DNA from 3 places in the Aerococcus loyolae genome. Region 3 is predicted to be linked to each of the others. Evidence: predicted binding sites of a transcription regulator. Region 3 holds the regulator's gene; each other region holds the start of a gene.
What was found. The regulator CtsR, encoded in region 3, represses protease genes until heat stress. The targets are predictions, from matches to a motif close to TTGGTCAAAAAAGGTCAAANA.

Region 1 (6,284 bases), 1.0 Mb from region 3:
TGCTCCTAAAGCTTGGGCTTGTTCTAAATAAGCCGGTTTAAAATGGGCGCCCTTACAAAAGAATAATGTTCCTTCAGAAACCGTCTTGGAATTGTAACTTAAGTTTTGGACCGGCGCCTGACTCCTTAGTAGTGGACTCTTTAATTGCCCCCGTTCATCAAGTAGGCGACATATCTCCCTTAATGTCTTGTTCATAATTGCCTCACTTTCTCTTCTGAATTCCCATTATACACTAAGTCAACTTTGATTAACAAGATCAGCCCAATTGTCTATTTACAGAAAAAGCCTGGACAATTTCCAGGCTGTTGGTTGGTAAAATTATTGAATGAGGTCGTAAATCTCCATAGCGGCGAGATCGATGTCATCAAACTGAAAGGTTTGATCTACCCCATGCTCAATTAATAGAAAGCTTTCACTTTCACGATCATAGCGCACCATGCATCGTTCCTCGCCTTCTTTTTCAAATCGTCTCACTTCAATATCTGATCCCTCTTCAAGCATGGCCTCAAGTCGAGAAATAATCGCTTTTAGTTGTGAAGCTTGCATTTTTTGTCCCCTTTCATTACTCTTGTTTCATTTTAACAAAAAGTCATGAAATGAAAAGTAAAAATTATTGAAAGGGCCAGATATTTTCAGAAATTTTCTCGAAAAAGCTAGTATCGGCATCTTCCATCTGACTTTCTTGCTTCCTTATTAAAGAAGTATACAAGGCATAGACCCGTTCATAGAAAGTCTGGGCGGAAATTTCCTGTTCTAAGTGCTTAAAAGCTTGACAATTTTCTGATCTTGACTCTGCTAAGGTAAGCACTGCCTGACTGAACTGGTCAACCTGGTCAAGTAATTTACCAATCGGTGCTGTCCGATTTAAGTTAAGTAAATAGTCATTCTTCATTGCCACGATAGGCAGATGGTTACCAATGGCCTCGATAAAGGTAATTCCCTGGGTCTCAGTCACGGATAAATTCACATAAATATCTGCGATTTGATAATAACCATTAATTTCTTCATGGGGAACCATCCCAGTAAAAATAACTGCATGATTTATCTTGAGTTCTTGGCAAAGGGCCATTAAGTGGTCTTTTTCCGGCCCATCACCAACTATCAGGAGCCTAGCCTGGGGGATAAGTTCCAGAAGTTGAGCCATCTGCCGAATTAAGCTATCTAAATTCTTCTCTTGGGCAATCCGGTTAACCGTAATAAGAACCAGCTGATCGTCCTCAAACCCCAGTTCACGCTTTAATTTTTGGAGATCTGCCTCTGCTAGCTGCTGTGAAAAATGAACCCCGGTCGGTATTACTTCAATCGGACGTTCAACACCGTAGTCTAGTAGAACTTGGCGGATCATTTGACTAGGGGCAATGACCGTATTAGCTAATTGACAAAAATAACGAGTATAGGACTTAACCGCCGCCTTAGGAACTAAGTGACCATTTAAGATATAATGCAGGTAATTTTCATACCAGGTGTGATAAGTATGGACAATCGGTAGGCGCAAACGGTGGGCCACCATGACACCAAAAATTCCCATGGTAAATTCGGTATGGGTATGGATGATATCTAAGTCTAGTTCTTTGGCCTTTTTATAAATCGGTCGTAAAGTCGTCACTGCCACCCGACGTTCTTTAAAAAAGAGAAAGGGGATGGATTCGTACCTAAATATTCCTTCTTCTGCTTGATCCTCTTTCACCTTAGGATCTGTCGTGGTAAAAATATAAACTTGGTGGCCGGCCTTGGTCAATTCTTCTTTTAAGGTCTGAATTGAGCTAGCCACCCCACTAGTTTGTGGAAAATAAGTATCCGTAAAAAAGCCGATCTTCATTTTCCTCTCCCCTCATGATTATCTACTATTAAACTGTACAAAGTACTTTTATTTTAGCACAGGTCAGAGTGAATACCAATCCAAGAAAAAAGTGCTGGTATGATTGAATCACTCTCCTTCACTGAAGGCAGTATTCATTACCAGCACTTGATCAGTTTATTCTTTTTAGTCTAACTTAGACACATAGTCATGAACCATTTCGGCCACTTCTTCTGAACTGGTCTTTTCATTCATGGCTTTGTGAGCTAATTCTTCACATTCCTTAGAATCTAAGCGAGCCATTAAGGAACGCGATTTAAGAATTGAAGTTGCACTCATAGAGAATTCGTCTAAGCCCATACCAACAAGTAGTGGGATAGCGGTTTGGTCACCAGCTACTTCTCCACACATACCAGTCCATTTACCTTCTTTGTGACTAGCTTGAATCACATAGTTAATCAGACGTAGAACGGCTGGGTTATAAGGTTGGTAGAGGTAAGAGATATTATTATTCATTCGGTCAGCAGCCATGGTGTATTGGATCAAGTCGTTGGTTCCAATACTGAAGAAGTCAACTTCCTTGGCAAATTGATCAGCTAAAACAGCTGCTGCTGGGATTTCAATCATAATCCCCACTTGAATATTGTCAGCAACTTCAACGCCTTCGTCAATTAATTTTTGTCGTTCTTCCTCGTATAAAGCTTTAGCTTGACGCCATTCCTCTAAAGTAGCTACCATTGGGAACATAATACTTAATTTCCCATAAGCGGAGGCACGTAAGAGAGCCCGTAATTGGGTACGGAACATATCCGTTTCTCTTAAGCAAATCCGAATCGCACGGTAACCCAAGAAAGGATTCAACTCTTCTGGTAAGGCTAAATAAGGGAGTTTCTTATCCCCACCAATATCCATGGTCCGGATAACCACATTTTTACCGTTGAGAGATTCTAAAACTTCTTTATAAGCTTCAAATTGCTCTTCTTCAGTTGGGAAGTGGTCTGAATCCATATAGAGGAACTCTGTCCGATAAAGCCCTACACCTTCGGCCCCGTTTTCATGAACACCGGGTAAGTCCTTAGGTGAACCAATATTAGCAACAATTTCAAATTGTTTGCCATCTTTAGTTAGGGAATCGGCATCTTTAAGGCTTTCCCATTCAAGTTTTTGTTTTTGATAGGCCTTAGCTTTGTCCTTATAGCTATCAACAGTGGCTTGGTCTGGGTTAATTAAAACTTCCCCTTCAAAACCGTCGACAATGACTAAGTCCCCATCACTAACCGCTTCAGAAGCAGAAGTTGTTCCAACAACAGCAGCAACTTCTAAGCTACGAGCCATAATTGCTGAGTGGGATGTCCGTCCCCCAATATCAGTAACAAAACCTTTAACATATTTGTTTAACTGTGCTGTATCACTCGGAGTTAAATCAGGAGCAATAACAATTGCATCCTCATCAATTAAACTCAAGTTAGGGATTTTTGCGCCGATTAAATGCGCGATGAGGCGGTCGGTAACATCTTTAATATCCGCTGCACGTTCTTGCATATAAGGATTATCTTCCATGGCTTTAAAGATAGCAATGAAGCCATCAGCAGTTTGGCGCACAGCAGTTTGAGCGTCAAGATTTTCATCTTTGATTTTTTGTTGGTATGTCGCGATCATCTCTGGGTCATCTAGCATTTGTAAATGAGCATCAAAAACGCCTGCTTCTTCTTCAGATAGACGTTCTTGAGCAATCACTTTAATCTTAGCGATCTCAATGCGACTATCATCAATAGCCTTGGTTAAGCGGTCAATTTCCGCATCAGCATCTTCTACTTTTCCTTCTTCAAAGGATAAGTCAGGTTGTTCCAAAAGAAAGGCCTTAGCAATGGCGTAACCATCACTAGCCCCAATTCCTTTCAACTTTTCCATGTTATTCTGACAACCCTTCACTTTTCATGGTTTCTTGAATAGCTGCCATTGCTTCTTCTTCATCTTCACCTTCAACAGAGATGGTTACATCTGCACCTTGGCCTACTCCTAAGGACATTACACCCATGATAGATTTCAAGTTAACAGATTTACCTTTATATTCTAAGTTAATATCAGATTTAAATTTGCTTGCAGTTTGCACAAGTAAGGTTGCTGGACGAGCATGGATACCAGTTTCTGCAGTAATATTAAAGTCTTGAGTTTTCATTATTATAATCTCCTTTTTTTAAATCTACATAATTTGACGACTTTCCCAACTATCGCTTAAAGAAAAGAAAACCGTTACATTAATAATGTACCATTTTTTAAGCATGGTGACAACTACTTAATTAAATTCTCCTTGGCTTTAGCATGGGAAAACAAGCTTTATGACTTGAATGTCAAACATGGTCAATGTATAATGACTATTGAAGGTCAATGTTTATCAAAAAGGTATTTTTACAATATATGTATATTAAAAATATTGGCCAATTTCTTAAGAAAGGAGCGTGGCACTATTGAAATGCCAACGTTGTAACCAACGCGAAGCTGCCATTCACATGTATGCGAATATTAATGGTCAAAGACAGGCAATTAACCTTTGCCAGCCTTGTTATGCAGAGATAATTCGCAACCAATCTCAAGCTGGAAAAAGCAATAATGATAATACTTCATGGGGAAACCTCTATGAGCTACTCAGACAAATGCAAGATAAAGGGACCCATAATTCTAACGGCCAAGAGCCTCCACACCATCCTAATGATGGCCAAGGAAATAGCCTATTGGCTAATTATGGGACCAACATGACCGAATTGGCTCGACAAGGCAAGTACGACCCGGTCATTGGCCGTGACCAAGAAATAAATCGGGTGATCGAAATTCTCAACCGTCGAACCAAAAACAATCCTGTCCTCATTGGTGAAGCCGGTGTTGGTAAGACGGCAGTTGTGGAAGGTTTAGCTCAAAAAATAGTGGCTAAAGAAGTTCCTGAAAAGCTACAAAACAAAGAAGTTATTAGTTTAGATGTGGCTTCTTTAGTCCAAGGCACTGGGGTTCGGGGCCAATTTGAAGAAAAAATGCAAGCCCTAATCAAAGAAGTCAGCTCAAATCAATCAATCATTCTATTCATTGATGAAATCCATGAAATCGTGGGAGCAGGAACAGCCGATAATTCATCAATGGATGCTGGCAACATCTTAAAACCTGCTCTGGCTCGGGGTGAAATGCAATTAGTCGGAGCAACAACCTTAAATGAATTCCGTCGTATCGAAAAAGATGGCGCTCTGGCTCGCCGCTTACAACCTGTTCAAGTGGATGAACCCTCGGTGGAAGAAGCCATCACTATTATCAAGGGCCTAGCCGACCAATACCAAAAATTCCACCATGTTCACTTTACTGACCAGGCCTTAGAAGCAACGGTTATCCTGTCTAATCGTTATATCCAAGACCGGCAATTACCTGATAAGGCCATCGACCTTCTCGACGAAGCGGGATCCAAGAAAAATTTAACCATTCCCTTCTTGGATAAAGAGGCCTTAGAAAATCAGATTAAAGAATTAGAAAAATTAAAGGAAATGGCTACCGATGCTGAAGATTATGAGAAGGCAGCCTATTACCGCGACCAATTAAAGAAATATAAGGATATGGCCGCTAATAATGAAGCTGTTGTTGAACAAGTCCCAACGATCACCGTCGAAGACATCGAAGAATTAGTGGAAGCCAAAACTGGTATCCCCGTCGGCCAGTTACAAGACCAAGAACAAAGCAATTTATTGCAACTTGAGGATGAACTCAAGGAGACAATTATCGGCCAAGATCCCGCTGTCGAAAAAGTATCAGCAGCAATCCGCCGTAACCGTGTGGGCTTCCACCCAGGCAATAAACCCATTGCTTCCTTCCTATTTGTGGGACCAACAGGTGTTGGTAAGACCGAATTAGCCCGTCAGCTGGCTAAGCAACTCTTTGGTAGTGAAGAAGCAATGATCCGCTTTGACATGTCTGAATACATGGAAAAACACAGTGTCTCTAAGATGATCGGTTCACCACCCGGTTATGTCGGCTATGACGAAGCCGGCCAATTAACCGAGCAAGTCAGACGGCAACCTTATTCCCTCATTCTCTTAGATGAAGTGGAAAAAGCTCACCCTGATGTACTCAACCTCTTCCTACAAATCATGGAAGACGGCCGACTAACTGATGCACAAGGTCGGACGGTTTCCTTTAAAGATACCCTTATCATCATGACCTCCAATGCCGGGACGGGCAATGTTGAAGCTAGCGTTGGTTTTGCCGCTAGTCAACAAGGAAAAAACCAATCCGTCTTGGACCAATTGGATAATTACTTTAAGCCTGAATTCATGAACCGCTTTGACGGTATCATTGAATTCCAACCACTGACTAAGGAAGAATTAATTCAAATTGTGTACCACATGCTCACCAGCATGAACAAATTACTCAAGGGCCAAAAAATCAGCATTGCCATTGACGACCGAGTGAAAGAAGCTATTGTTGAACTGGGCTATGACCCCAAACTGGG
Region 2 (6,284 bases), 930 kb from region 3:
CGGCGATTATAGCGCGAGCCAACGGCGTTTCCACTTCATTGGTGATAAAGCGACGGAGTGGACGGGCACCAAATTCAGGTTCATAGGCGGTCTCAGCAATCCAATCAATTAAATCATCACTAAATTGCAATTGAATGTGTTGATCTTTGAGACGTTTATTGAGCCCTGCCAGCATCTTGGCAACAATACCATGCATATTGTCTTGTGACAATGGCGTAAAGAGGATAATATCATCAATCCGGTTAAGAAATTCAGGTTTGAAATAGCTATAAAGGCGTTCTTTGACTTTGTCTCGAGCCTCGGTAGATATTTCTGAAGTATTTCCATCTTTAGCGTCTTCTAAGAGTAAGTCAGATCCGATATTACTGGTCATGATAATAATGGTGTTCTTAAAGTCCACTGTCCGGCCTTGACCATCTGTCAAACGACCATCATCAAGGATTTGGAGGAGGATGTTATAAACATCACTATGGGCTTTTTCAATTTCATCCAAGAGGACAACAGAATAAGGATGACGGCGGACTGCTTCAGTTAATTGTCCCCCTTCTTCATAACCGATGTAGCCAGGTGAAGCCCCGACTAAACGAGACACATTGGCTTTCTCCATGTATTCACTCATATCGATACGGATCATGTTATCTTCAGAGTCAAAGACTTGCTCAGCCAAAGCCTTAGCCAGTTCCGTCTTACCTACCCCGGTTGGTCCTAAGAAGAGGAAGGAACCTAAAGGCCGGTTAGGGTCTTGAATACCTGCCCGAGAACGGAGCACCGTATCAGTCACACTATTAACGGCTTGGTCTTGGCCGATTACCCGTACATGTAAACGGTCAGCCAGGTCAAGTAATTTTTCCCGTTCATTTTGGGCTAACTTAGTCACTGGGATACCGGTTTGACGAGAAACCACTTCTTCAATTTGGTCCTCGGTTACCGATTCTTGGACCAGGCTGGGTTTACCGCTGGCTTCAGCTTCGTATTTTTCTTCCATGTCTTCTAATTCTTTAGCCAATTTAGGTAGGGTCCCATGTTGTAATTGAGCGGCTTTTTCTAAGTCATAATTATTTTGAGCAATTTCTAATTGCCGTTTAGCATCGTCAATTTCTTGGCGTTTGTCTTGGATATGACTGAGAGAAGCCTTTTCATCTTCCCATTCCAAGGTCAGTTGGTTAGTCTTTTCACGGACTTCAGCTAGTTCTTTTTGCAATTCTTCTAAACGTTCCTTAGAAGCAGGATCATCTTCCTCTTTTAAGGCCTCTTCTTCAATTTCTAATTGCAATTGACGGCGCCGTTGTTGGTCAAGTTCTGTCGGCATAGAATTCATTTCTACACGAATTTCAGCACTGGCTTCATCGACTAGGTCAATAGCCTTATCAGGAAGGTAGCGGTCAGTAATGTAACGATCAGATAATTCAGCCGCCGTTACCAAGGCTTGGTCATGAATTTTAACATGGTGGTGGTTTTCAAAACTTTCTCTCAAACCACGTAAGATGGAGATGGTATCTTCGACAGTCGGCTCATTGACGAGGACCTTTTGGAAACGACGCTCTAAGGCCTTATCGGTTTCCATGTATTCCCGGTATTCATCTAGGGTAGTGGCCCCAATACAGTGCAACTCACCCCGGGCTAACATCGGTTTTAAGAGGTTACCAGCATCCATAGCCCCTTCTGCCTTACCCGCACCCACAATGGTGTGGATTTCGTCAATAAAGAGGATAATTTCTCCATCTGACTTCTTAATTTCATTCAGAACTGCTTTCAAGCGTTCTTCAAATTCACCCCGATACTTGGCTCCGGCTAATAAGGAACCCATGTCTAGGGAAAAGATGGTCTTATCACGTAAGTTACTTGGCACGTCACCTTTGACGATTCTTTGAGCCAAGCCTTCTACAACCGCGGTCTTACCAACACCCGGTTCCCCAATCAGGACAGGGTTATTCTTGGTTTTTCTAGAGAGAATCCGGATAACGTCACGAATTTCATCGTCACGGCCGATAATAGGATCCATTTTCCCTTCTCTAGCAATCGCGGTTAAGTCGCTCCCATATTTTTCCAGGGAATCATAATTTTCTTCAGCGTTTTGTGAGGTCACGCGATCACCCTTTCTCAAGTCTTTGATCTTATCCTTCACTTGGTCATAACTTATATAAGTAGACAACCATTTAGTCAGGTCGAGATAGTTCAATTTAAAAAGACTTAGTAATAGAATTTCAGTAGACAAGTATTCATCTTGGAATCCTTGGGCCTCTTCTTGGGCGGTTTGCAATAATTCTGCTAGGGAACGCGAAATACTTTGTCCGTATTGCACATTGCTGCCATTCACTACAGCAATACTATCCAATTCACGGTCAAGTTCCTTATCGAGTTCGTCCATTGGAATATTCATTTGATGATAAAAATTATAAGCAAATTGTCCAGATTGTACTAATGCTTTGAAGAGATGCGGAATCGAGATTTCTTGATGATGTCTTGTCATCGCAATTTGTTGCGCATTTGCAAGAGCTTCTTGTAAACTCCTTGTCATTTCCATATTATTCATTCTCTTCGCTCCTTTGATTCATTCATTTTAAAGGTATCTTTTAACCTTTACACTAACTATTATAACATATTGGTCAGTATTGATCAACTTATTTAGTCAAACTTAGTCAAATATTTTATTTATCTTCCTAGAAGACAAAAAGGAGCTGTGCTATCTGCGTCACAGCTCCTTGCTTTTATTTTTCTTTGACTTTAAAAGTCACTTGTTCAGAGTCCTTATCATAAGAAAGATTGACTTGGTCTTGTGCTTTTATTTGCCCACTAATGATGCGTTCGGCTAGAGGTGTTTCCAAGTGTTTGCGAATGAAACGCTTTAAGGGCCGGGCCCCAAATTCAGGTTCATAAGCAGAGTCAGCTAAGCAATCCTTTAAGCCCTCTTGATAAGTCAGGATGATATCTTGCTGACTTAAGCGGACTTTCAACTGGTCTAGGAGTTTTTCAACAATTGCCTCCATATTCTCTTTAGATAAGGCAGAGAAAAGAATCGTATCATCAATCCGGTTTAAAAATTCAGGTCGGAAATGTTCTTGAAGTTTCTTACTTACTGCTTGACGAGCTTCAAGCGATATCTCACTGTTTTTATGTTGAAGCATATCTGCAAGCAGAATATCCGAACCTAAATTACTGGTCATAATCAAAATAGTATTTTTGAAATCAATCACTTGGCCTTGGTTATCTGTTAGCCGGCCATCATCTAGAATTTGTAATAAAAGGTTAAAGACATCACGGTGGGCCTTTTCAATTTCATCTAAAAGAATAACCGCATAGGGCTGTCTACGAACTGCTTCTGTCAATTGTCCCCCTTCTTCATAACCAACATAGCCAGGAGGCGCCCCAACTAAGCGGGCAACACTGTGCTTTTCCATATATTCACTCATGTCTAAACGGATGATTTTTTCTTCATCATTAAATAACTGATCGGCTAAGGCCTTAGCTAATTCCGTCTTACCTACCCCAGTAGGCCCAAGGAACAAGAAAGAACCAATAGGTCGGTTAGGGTCTTGGACATCGGCACGAGACCGTATAACTGCCTGACTAACGGCTTGAACAGCTGGATCTTGACCAACAATACGCTGGTGTAAGCGGCTAGCTAAATGCATTAATTTTTCCCGTTCATGTTCGGCCACTTGGGCCACTGGGATGCCGGTTTGTCTGGCAATCACCTTGGCCACATCATTCTTCCTTACCCAAGGATCTAATAAGGGGCCATCACTTCCATCTAAAATGGTCTGATAGTCTGCCTGAACTCGCTTTATTTTATCTTCTAACTGAGGAATCTTTTCCTCTTGTAAAACTTTGACTGCCTGGCTATCAAAGTCTTTTTGGGCTTGCCTCAAGTCTAAGCGCGTCTGCAATAAATTTTGCCGGTAGTCTTGCCAGTCTTTAAGCAAAGCTTTTTCTGCTTGCCATTGCTCTTCTAGACTAGCTTCCTCATTTTGAGCGCTAGACAGAGCCTGTTGAAGTTTATCCGTTTCATCAGCTTGACTGTCTGAAGCGGTTTGCGTCTTGGCTAAGGTTAACTCCAAATGATAGCGCCGTTCTTTGGCTGCTAGTAAGCTAACAGGCGCTTCTTTAAGAGTCATACTTACTTCCGCACAAGCAATATCTAAGACATCGATGGCCTTATCTGGTAAGTAGCGATCAGTCATGTAGCGATTACTTAAAGTCACACTAGCTTCGATGGCTTGGTCTTCTATAAAAACCTGGTGGTAGCTTTCATGTTGGGCCTGTAAACCTTTAAGAATTGCCTGACTCTCCACTAGAGTCGGTTGGTCAACAAGTATTCGTTGAAAACGACGATCCAGGGCACGGTCCTTTTCAAAATATTGGTGGTACTCCTGGTGGGTAGTCGCCCCTATACAATGAATTTCACCCCGAGCTAACATAGGCTTGAGTAAGTTACCGGCATCCATGGCACCTTCTGTCTTTCCGGCTCCCACAATCGTATGGATTTCATCAATAAAGAGAATAATTTTCCCTTGGGAACTTCTCACTTCATCAAGCACGGCTTTTAGGCGTTCTTCAAAATCACCACGATACTTTGCTCCTGCTATCAAAGCTCCAATATCTAAAGCCATAACAATAGTGCCCTTTAAGCTGGAAGGCAGCTTATCTTCCTCAATACGCTGGACTAAGCCTTCAACTAAGGCAGTTTTACCGACGCCAGCTTCTCCAATGAGGAGAGGGTTGTTTTTTGACCGCCGCGATAGGATGAGTACCATATCAGCCAGTTCTTTTTCTCGACCAATAATGGGATCCATTTCACCCGCACGGTAACTGGCATTTAAATTTCGGGCATACTTGGATAAGGCCGGAAAGGATAAGCTCACATCATCTCTGTCAACCGTCCGTCTCTCCTGATAATCAGCTAATTTTTTATGAGCACTGGCTCGGTTAACATAATTATTTAACCAATGGGTCAGTTCATTGTTTTTCAGATCAAATAGGGCCATTAAGAGGTCTTGACTAGCGATTTCGTTAGCTTGTCGCTTTTCTTGGTAGTCTTCTGCTCCTTGAAGCAGGTCGCCGAGATGTTTAGAAAATTGCTGACCGTAGTTAAGATTTTTGCCATAGTCACTACCTATACGTGCCAACTCGCGATTAATTTCCGCCTGCATGGCCTTCATTGGCACATTTAAAGACTTTAAGAAACGATAGATAAAACCATTTTGATCTTCGATTAAATAGTTAAAGAGATGGGCAATAGCAATATTTTTATGTTTTTTATCAATGGCCAACTTTTCTGCTTGTTTTAAAGCCGCTTCTATATTTTCGGCCAAGCGTTTTTGACTATTAACCATTTTTTCCCTCCTTTACCTGCCTATAAATAACAAGAAGGCTGCGACTTTTGTCCCAGCCCTCTCCTGCTATCACTGTTCAACTTATAATCATTAAGCTTTTATAGCAATAAGCTATAAGGATTTTCTAGATAAGAAACAATTAGGTCTAAGAAAGCACCAGCTGGATCACCATCCAATAATTGGTGGTCAAAGGTTAAACTTAATGGGAATTTACTTAACTCAACCACTTGGCCATTATCATCAAAGGCTAATTCCTTTTGAATTGCTCCCAGACCCAGAATACCAGCTTCTGGTGGGTTGATTACCGGAGTGAAGTATTCAATTCCTCGTCCTCCCATATTAGTAATAGAGAAGGTAGAACCGGAATAGAGATCTGCTGGTAGTTGGCCAGCCTTAGCTTGGCTAGTTACTTCGTTAATCTTTTCGCCTAATTTGCTTAGACTGAGGCCTTGAGCATCTCTAATGACAGGGACCACTAAACCATCAGCAACTGCCGTTGCCATGCCAATGTGAACCGCTTCATGTTGTTCCCAGTGTCCATCCTGATACCAGCTATTCATTTCTGGCGTTTCTTCTAAAGCCTTCACAGCTGCTCGGGTGATTAAGGTGGTCCAACCTAATGCTGCACCATCATTGGCTTTCGATTTAATTTCTTGACGCAGTTTGCTTAATTGAGTCACATCTGCCTTGCGATGTAAGGACAGCTGGGCTGTGGTTTGTAAGCTTTGAACCATTCGTTTAGCAATAGTCTTACGCATACCAGGTAAACCTTCACCAGCTTGACTAGTTACTACTTGGCTAGGCTTAGCTTCAGGTTGATAGCGTTCAACATCACGGCGGGTAATCCGGCCATTACCACCTGTTCCCGGAATATCCTCTATATTATAACCTTTTTCTTCAGCTAATTTACGGGCTACAGGAGTGATAAAGATACGCCCACCCTTAACGGCT
Region 3 (6,284 bases):
TAGAATAAGGGTGTTGACGGATCTTTTCAGTCAGTTGGCCCCCTTCTTCGTAGCCAATATAACCAGGTGCTGACCCGATCATCCGGCTAGAAGAATATTTCTCCATGTATTCAGACATATCTAATCGAATCAGGGCCTCTTGGGAGCCAAAGAGAGTTTCGGCTAAGGTCTTGGCTAATTCGGTTTTCCCAACCCCGGTCGGGCCGAGAAACATAAAGGAACCAATAGGACGGTTTCTTTGTCCTAAACCACTGCGTGAGCGTTTGATGGCCCGGGCGACGGCATTGACTGCTTCATCCTGGCCCTTGATCCGGTCATGGAGACGGTCCTCTAGGTGAATTAAGCGGTCATTGTCACTTTGACTCAGCTCTTGCACAGGAATACCGGTCCACGCATGGATCAAGTTTTCCACGTCTTGGCTAGTCAAGCTTAAGTCATAGCTGTCTTGACCCTCTTGGTCGCCTTCATCTTCTTCCAAACGACCGAGCTCTCTGACTAAGTCTGCTTGTTGGGCATGGACCGCAGCCGCCTTTTGAAAGGCCTGGTTACGGACATGGTATTCTTTTTCTTGGTTGAGACGTTTTAATTCCTGTTCAATTTGATATTTCTTTCGCCGAGCCCCATTAGCTATCGGATTATCCAGACGCTTGGTAGCGGCTGCCTCGTCCATAACATCAATAGCCTTATCCGGTAGGAAACGGTCCGACAGATAACGGGAACTCAAGCGTACACAGGCGCTAATGCTGTCATCAGGGATGGCCACTTGGTGGTATTTTTCATAAGCAGGCCGGATCCCTTTCAGGATGGCCTCAGTATCTTCCAGGCTTGGTTCTTCAACTAAAATTTTAGCAAAACGTCTTTCCAAGGCCGCATCTTTTTCAATGTATTTTTGGTATTCATTGAGGGTGGTTGCCCCAATTAATTGGACTTGGCCCCGGCTCAGGGCAGGTTTTAGCAGGTTGGAGGCATCAATCGCCCCTTCTGCTCCCCCAGCACCAATAATGGTATGAATTTCATCGATAAAGAGAATAATATTGCCTTGATCTTCAATTTCTTCAATTAAATGCTTCATCCGGTCTTCAAACTCACCACGGTACTTAGTCCCAGCCACTAAAGACCCGATATCTAAGACCATGAGGCGTTTATCCAGCAAGTTTTCGGGAACCTGGTGCTGGCTCATTTGGATGGCCAGGGCTTCAACAATGGCGGTTTTGCCGACACCCGGTTCACCAACTAAAACAGGGTTATTCTTGGTCCGGCGGCTTAAGACTTGCATAAGCCGGCGCATTTCTTGTTGGCGGCCGATCACTGGGTCCAACTTGCCATCCTTGGCAGCTTGAGTCAGGTCCTTGGCAATACTATCCAGGGTTGGCGTTTTGCTTTTGCCTTGTTTGCCCCGTGGCTTTTTCGTCCGATTTCTGACCGGTTCTTTTTGCCCTAACATCTGATAGACATCACTACGCAGGCGATTAACATCTATATCGAGATTCTTAAGCAGGCGGTTAGCCAGGGTTTCCTCATTGATCAAGGCCAATAATAAGTGTTCCGTACCAATTAAAGAAGCCTGCATGGACTTGGCTAAGTCTCTGGCTTGGTTGAGGACTTCTTGCATCCGTGGGGAAAACTGTACCTGGTCTTCCTGACTGGTCGCTGTGTCACTGGTCCCATAGCCGGTAACAAATTCAATCTCTTCGCGAAGACTCTCATAACTTGGCAAGTAGTCGCTTAAGACGGCATGAGCAACACCTTCACTTTCGCGGTATAAGCCCAAAAGCATATGCTCGCTACCAATGGCTGGATGACGAAAGTATTCAGCTTCTTCTTTGGCAAATCCAATCGCGGTCTTGGCTTTTTCAGTATAGATGTCTTTCATAGTTGTCTCCTTTTCTAATTACCGGAGTAATTAGTGATATTTCAAATGTTCTAACATGTTTCTAAGTATCACTGCGCGGACACGATCCGGGGATTTAAAATTCGACATGACTTCCTTGTCAATGGCTGAGTGCATGATAGCCGCCTCATTCTCGCTGAGCAGTTCATTCTTCATCAAATTAGTGAGAATCGATACAGCATCACGCAAAGAAATGTCGTTGCCTACGAGGCTAATCATATTATCAATATAGTCCGCATCATCGATAATATTCAATTTCATAATTCTGATATAGCCACCACCACCCCGCTTACTTTCGACTTGATAGCCTTGCTTGGGGGTAAAACGTGTATTAATCACATAATTAATCTGTGAAGGCACGCATTCAAAGCGGTCAGCAATTTCACTCCGTCTGATTTCGACCCGTTCAGTATCCTGAAGCACCTCTTTTAGATAGGCTTCAATAATATCTGACATATTCCGGTTGCTCATGTCCTCACCTCCTTCACTAATTATTGACTAACTTTGACTAATATACTTTAATAATAAGCAAAAAAAGGAATGAGGTCAACTATTTAATTCACAAATAGCGACCTCATTAGGCTTTGACCTAGTTACGCTGGCTACTTTCTCTTTGAATAGAATGGTCAGGATCGTAAACCGTGTCAATGGTTATATGATTTATATTATATTTAGCTACCAAGGAGCGGATTTTTTGTTTAAGTTCTTCTTGTTCATCCGCCGTTAAGCGACAGGTAAGAACGGTAACACTGGCCATATGTTGTTCCCCATCGGTTGACCAGATATGCAGGTGGGATAAGCCATCGATATCCTCGTCTAAATCTAAGATCTGTTGGCCAATGGCTTGGGCATCGATACCTTCGGGAACCGCTTGGAGGAAAATCTTAGAAATATTAAGGAAGCGAGGGAAACTTTGGCTGATAATCCAAGCCGCAGTCAAAATCGACAGCAGTGGATCTAAGAAATACCAATTGGTAAAGCGGAGGATCACCGAGAGGATCAAAATCGCTACCCAGCCTAAGACATCTTCTAAGAGGTGGAGGTTGAGTAACTGCTCATTGGCTGACTGGCCCTTATGCATCATCCAGGAACAATAGCCGTTCACCACTACAGCAAAGACAGCCACCCAGAACATCCCCGTCACATGGATCGGTTCAGGATTAAAGAGCTTAGGAATAGAAGTCACTAGGATAAAGGCGGATCCGATGAGGAGAAAGACTGCTGTAATCAGTCCACCAAGCAGGGAAAAGCGGCGATAGCCATAAGAATAACGATTATCTGCCTCACGGCCAGAAATTTTTTCAAAGAACCAAGCAATGGCAATAGCTAAGACGTCCCCTGAGTCATGGATGGCATCCGAGAGAATGGCTGCACTGTTTAAGGTCCAGCCAAAGAAGGCCTCAAAGACCGTGAAAAAGGCATTGAGAAAGAGAACCAAACGCATCTTCTTAGCCGTTTCTTGGCTATTTCTAAATTGTAAACGCTTATTCTCATCTAATTGGCCCTCGGAATCTAAGGGGACAAGGGAAAATTGTTCAAAGGCTAAAAAACGACGTAAGTAAAGTAATTCTTCCTGGCGGTTTAAGCGGACGATATCCTGGTCTAATTGAATGGCAAAGCCCTTATCTTGGTTGAGGTCTTTTATTTGCTGAGCTAACCAATCATATTGACGTTGGCTTTCGATACCGACTATCCTGTAAAGTGTTTCCATGTTTTCACTCTCCTTATGATACCCTATCATATCATCATTTCTTTCCAGTACAAACAATAACTACTTCTGTAGTCTCATATTTTAAGTAAATTTAATTAGTTATTAAATAAAGTCGCTTAGTCTAAAACTAAAACCCTATCTATTAACAGCCTTCAGAAAAAAGACCCTGCCCGCAGTAAGGACAAGGTCTAAGGTCTAACGTAAGACAAAGCGTTTAGGCCCGATAAACTTCAACAGGAGATAACCTAAAATAATATAGGCGATAATAAAGAGGTAGATACCTAAAATCACTCGTGGTCCAATGGATTCGGCATTCATATAAAGTAGGTAGGGAATAAAAATACTCAAGGAGCGGATAATATTATAGAGTGGACTCTTGCTTTCCAGGTTGGCGGTAAAAGGTTGGAGCCAGTAATATAAGTAGAGGTAGTGAACCGTAAAGAAAACCATGACCACGATTTGACTAAGGAGTAAAACCCCCAAAGGCAGTATGCGTTGGCCGCCCAACTGGAAGTAGACCAGGCTAGAACCTAGCATGAGAACCAGCAAGGTGGGTAAATTATAGCGGAAGCAACGCTGAAAGCGGATCACCATAGCCTCTGCCAAAAGGTCAGGATTGCGATAATAATTATTATGCATCAGATAGCGGTCCATATTGAAAAAGCAAAAACGGGTAAAGGATTCCCCAATATTCAAAAACAGACAGGCATAAATCACCATCACAACCAAGTAGGTCTGGTAGGCCTCTTCCAAGTCAGCCTGGCTAATGCCTAAGTCACCGTGGAAGAAGAATTGGTAGATAAAGATTCCCCCACTGATTAAGGCAAAGAGACCTAAGACAATCATAAAGATAATCCGGCGTTGCTTGTTCAAGCGATGGCCCAGTCGGTCAAAGAAGATGGCATTAATATAGCTAATCCCCTGTAAGTGGTCATACTGATCGGAACTAGCCGGGACCTTGATATCTTCTACATCCACCTTAACATTAGCGGACTGGGCATTGGTCACAGCTTGATCGATATGGCGGATACTGTCATGGTTGATGCTTGACCGGGCCAAGGCCTGGTATTTGTCGGATTTTGCTAGCCAATGGGCCCCAACCCCTGCCATGACCACTCCCAAAAGCGCGGTGAGGGGCTGGAAGAGCCAGTTGATAGGTAAGTGGAAGCTGGCCGAGTTTTCCATAATCGACAAGCCCACAAAAAGCCCCCCAGCGACAAAAATCATGGCGATCATCACTACCGTAAAGGGTTGGTTAGGAACTTGGCGCTTGGGATTAACCAGCTTCAGGTAGAGGGATTGCGCTAAGACGCGTAAGCCGAGGAAAAAGAGGGTCATATTCATTCCACTAAAAAGAGAAAGCCCCATGGCTTTTAGCGTGATGGTCGCAGCTAGCCCGTAGAAAATGACAAAATTTAAACCCTCCATAAAGGTCATATTCAAGTAATAGCGCTTGGGATTCATCTTTAAGTAATAAATACACAGGCGGTCAAAGGTTTGGTTGGGATCAATTAACTTGACCCAGAAGGTCGCTAAGACTAAAGAAAAGCAAAAAATAGCCAGTAAACGAACCGTATTTTCTTGCCCAGGGTCGCCAATGTAACCGAGGAGGAAAATAGCCACAAAATAAAAAGCTTTGCCAAATATTTGTTTAAAAACTTCCCCCACTGTGCCCAGCCAAGTGATCAGACGCTTAACATGCTTGGCCTCAAACCAGCGATTGGGAATATATTTACCAATTAGGGGGAGGCGTTGGAGATAGTAAAGAAAGATGTTCAGCGAGCGGGTCGCCTTGAGTTGCTGAAGGAATTGGTAATTAGTCATGGCCCTCATCCTCCACGCTCAAGGCTTCAATAAGAGACTGGTCAAAGTTCTCGTCCTCCAGGGCGCTCTCAAAGTGACGCAGCTGGCCTTGATGTAAGAGAACAATATCATCACATATATCCTTGGCCAATTGGATCATGTGGGTAGACATAATCATAATATGGTCCTGACCCAAGTCTAAAAGCAGGCGTTTAATTTCGAGACTGGAAATCACGTCAATGGCTGTCAAAGGTTCGTCAAGGAGAATGATTTTCGGTTTGGAAATCAAGAGGCAGAGAATCGCCAACTTGCTCTTCATCCCACTGGAATAGCCCTTGATGATCCGGTGGCGGGCCTCCTGACTAAAGCCCAAGCGGTCTAAGTAATCATCGACTGAATAAGTATCTTTGGGAGCATGGATATCCATGTAAAATTTGATGTATTCATAGCCGGTAAGAAAGTCAGGCAGGTAGTTTTCGGCAAAGACCATACCGATATCTTCCGGTTCAATGGCTCGCTCCTGGCCGTTTTCGACTAAGGAGACCCGGCCACCATCGCTTTCCAAGTCCCCATATAAAATCCGAAAGAGAGTCGTCTTCCCTGACCCATTCCGTCCCAAGAGTCCGTAAATATGACCGGCTTCAAAGGTGTAGGAAGCGCCCTTAAGAACCTCCTGTTCTTGAAAATGCTTGTCGATATTTTCAATGTGCAATTCCATGCTACTCGCCTCCATGTGTATTTTCTCCCTCTGGAGTCATTGCCCTTCTAGTATAACAAAGAATCCCGGGGCCTTAAAGGCAAATAGTCGCTAAGAAAAAACGATAGGCCCTTCATCATGCCTATCGCTTTCACGATTCTTTAATTGTCATTTGCTTCTGC

Region 1: CJ190_RS02880 (ATP-dependent Clp protease ATP-binding subunit) is a predicted target of CtsR. The motif match lies at 4,146-4,166, and genes of this name have one in related genera.
Region 2: clpB (ATP-dependent chaperone ClpB) is a predicted target of CtsR. The motif match lies at 2,626-2,646, and genes of this name have one in related genera.

Annotation. Positions count from the first base shown of each region.
Region 1 is NZ_CP126958.1:654,286-660,569, reverse strand. Features, by position in the region: gene CJ190_RS02905 (Mur ligase family protein) at 1-195, opposite strand, end outside; gene CJ190_RS02900 (YkuJ family protein) at 319-546, opposite strand; gene CJ190_RS02895 (glycosyltransferase) at 611-1,819, opposite strand; gene ptsP (phosphoenolpyruvate--protein phosphotransferase) at 1,985-3,709, opposite strand; gene CJ190_RS02885 (phosphocarrier protein HPr) at 3,711-3,977, opposite strand; gene CJ190_RS02880 (ATP-dependent Clp protease ATP-binding subunit) at 4,267-6,284, shown strand, end outside.
Region 2 is NZ_CP126958.1:572,234-578,517, reverse strand. Features, by position in the region: gene clpB (ATP-dependent chaperone ClpB) at 1-2,533, opposite strand, end outside; gene CJ190_RS02530 (ATP-dependent Clp protease ATP-binding subunit) at 2,709-5,333, opposite strand; gene CJ190_RS02525 (dihydrolipoamide acetyltransferase family protein) at 5,432-6,284, opposite strand, start outside.
Region 3 is NZ_CP126958.1:1,679,635-1,685,918, forward strand. Features, by position in the region: gene CJ190_RS07625 (ATP-dependent Clp protease ATP-binding subunit) at 1-1,873, opposite strand, end outside; gene CJ190_RS07630 (CtsR family transcriptional regulator) at 1,904-2,362, opposite strand; gene CJ190_RS07635 (cation diffusion facilitator family transporter) at 2,481-3,602, opposite strand; gene CJ190_RS07640 (hypothetical protein) at 3,798-5,426, opposite strand; gene CJ190_RS07645 (ABC transporter ATP-binding protein) at 5,419-6,123, opposite strand; gene CJ190_RS07650 (DUF739 family protein) at 6,264-6,284, opposite strand, start outside.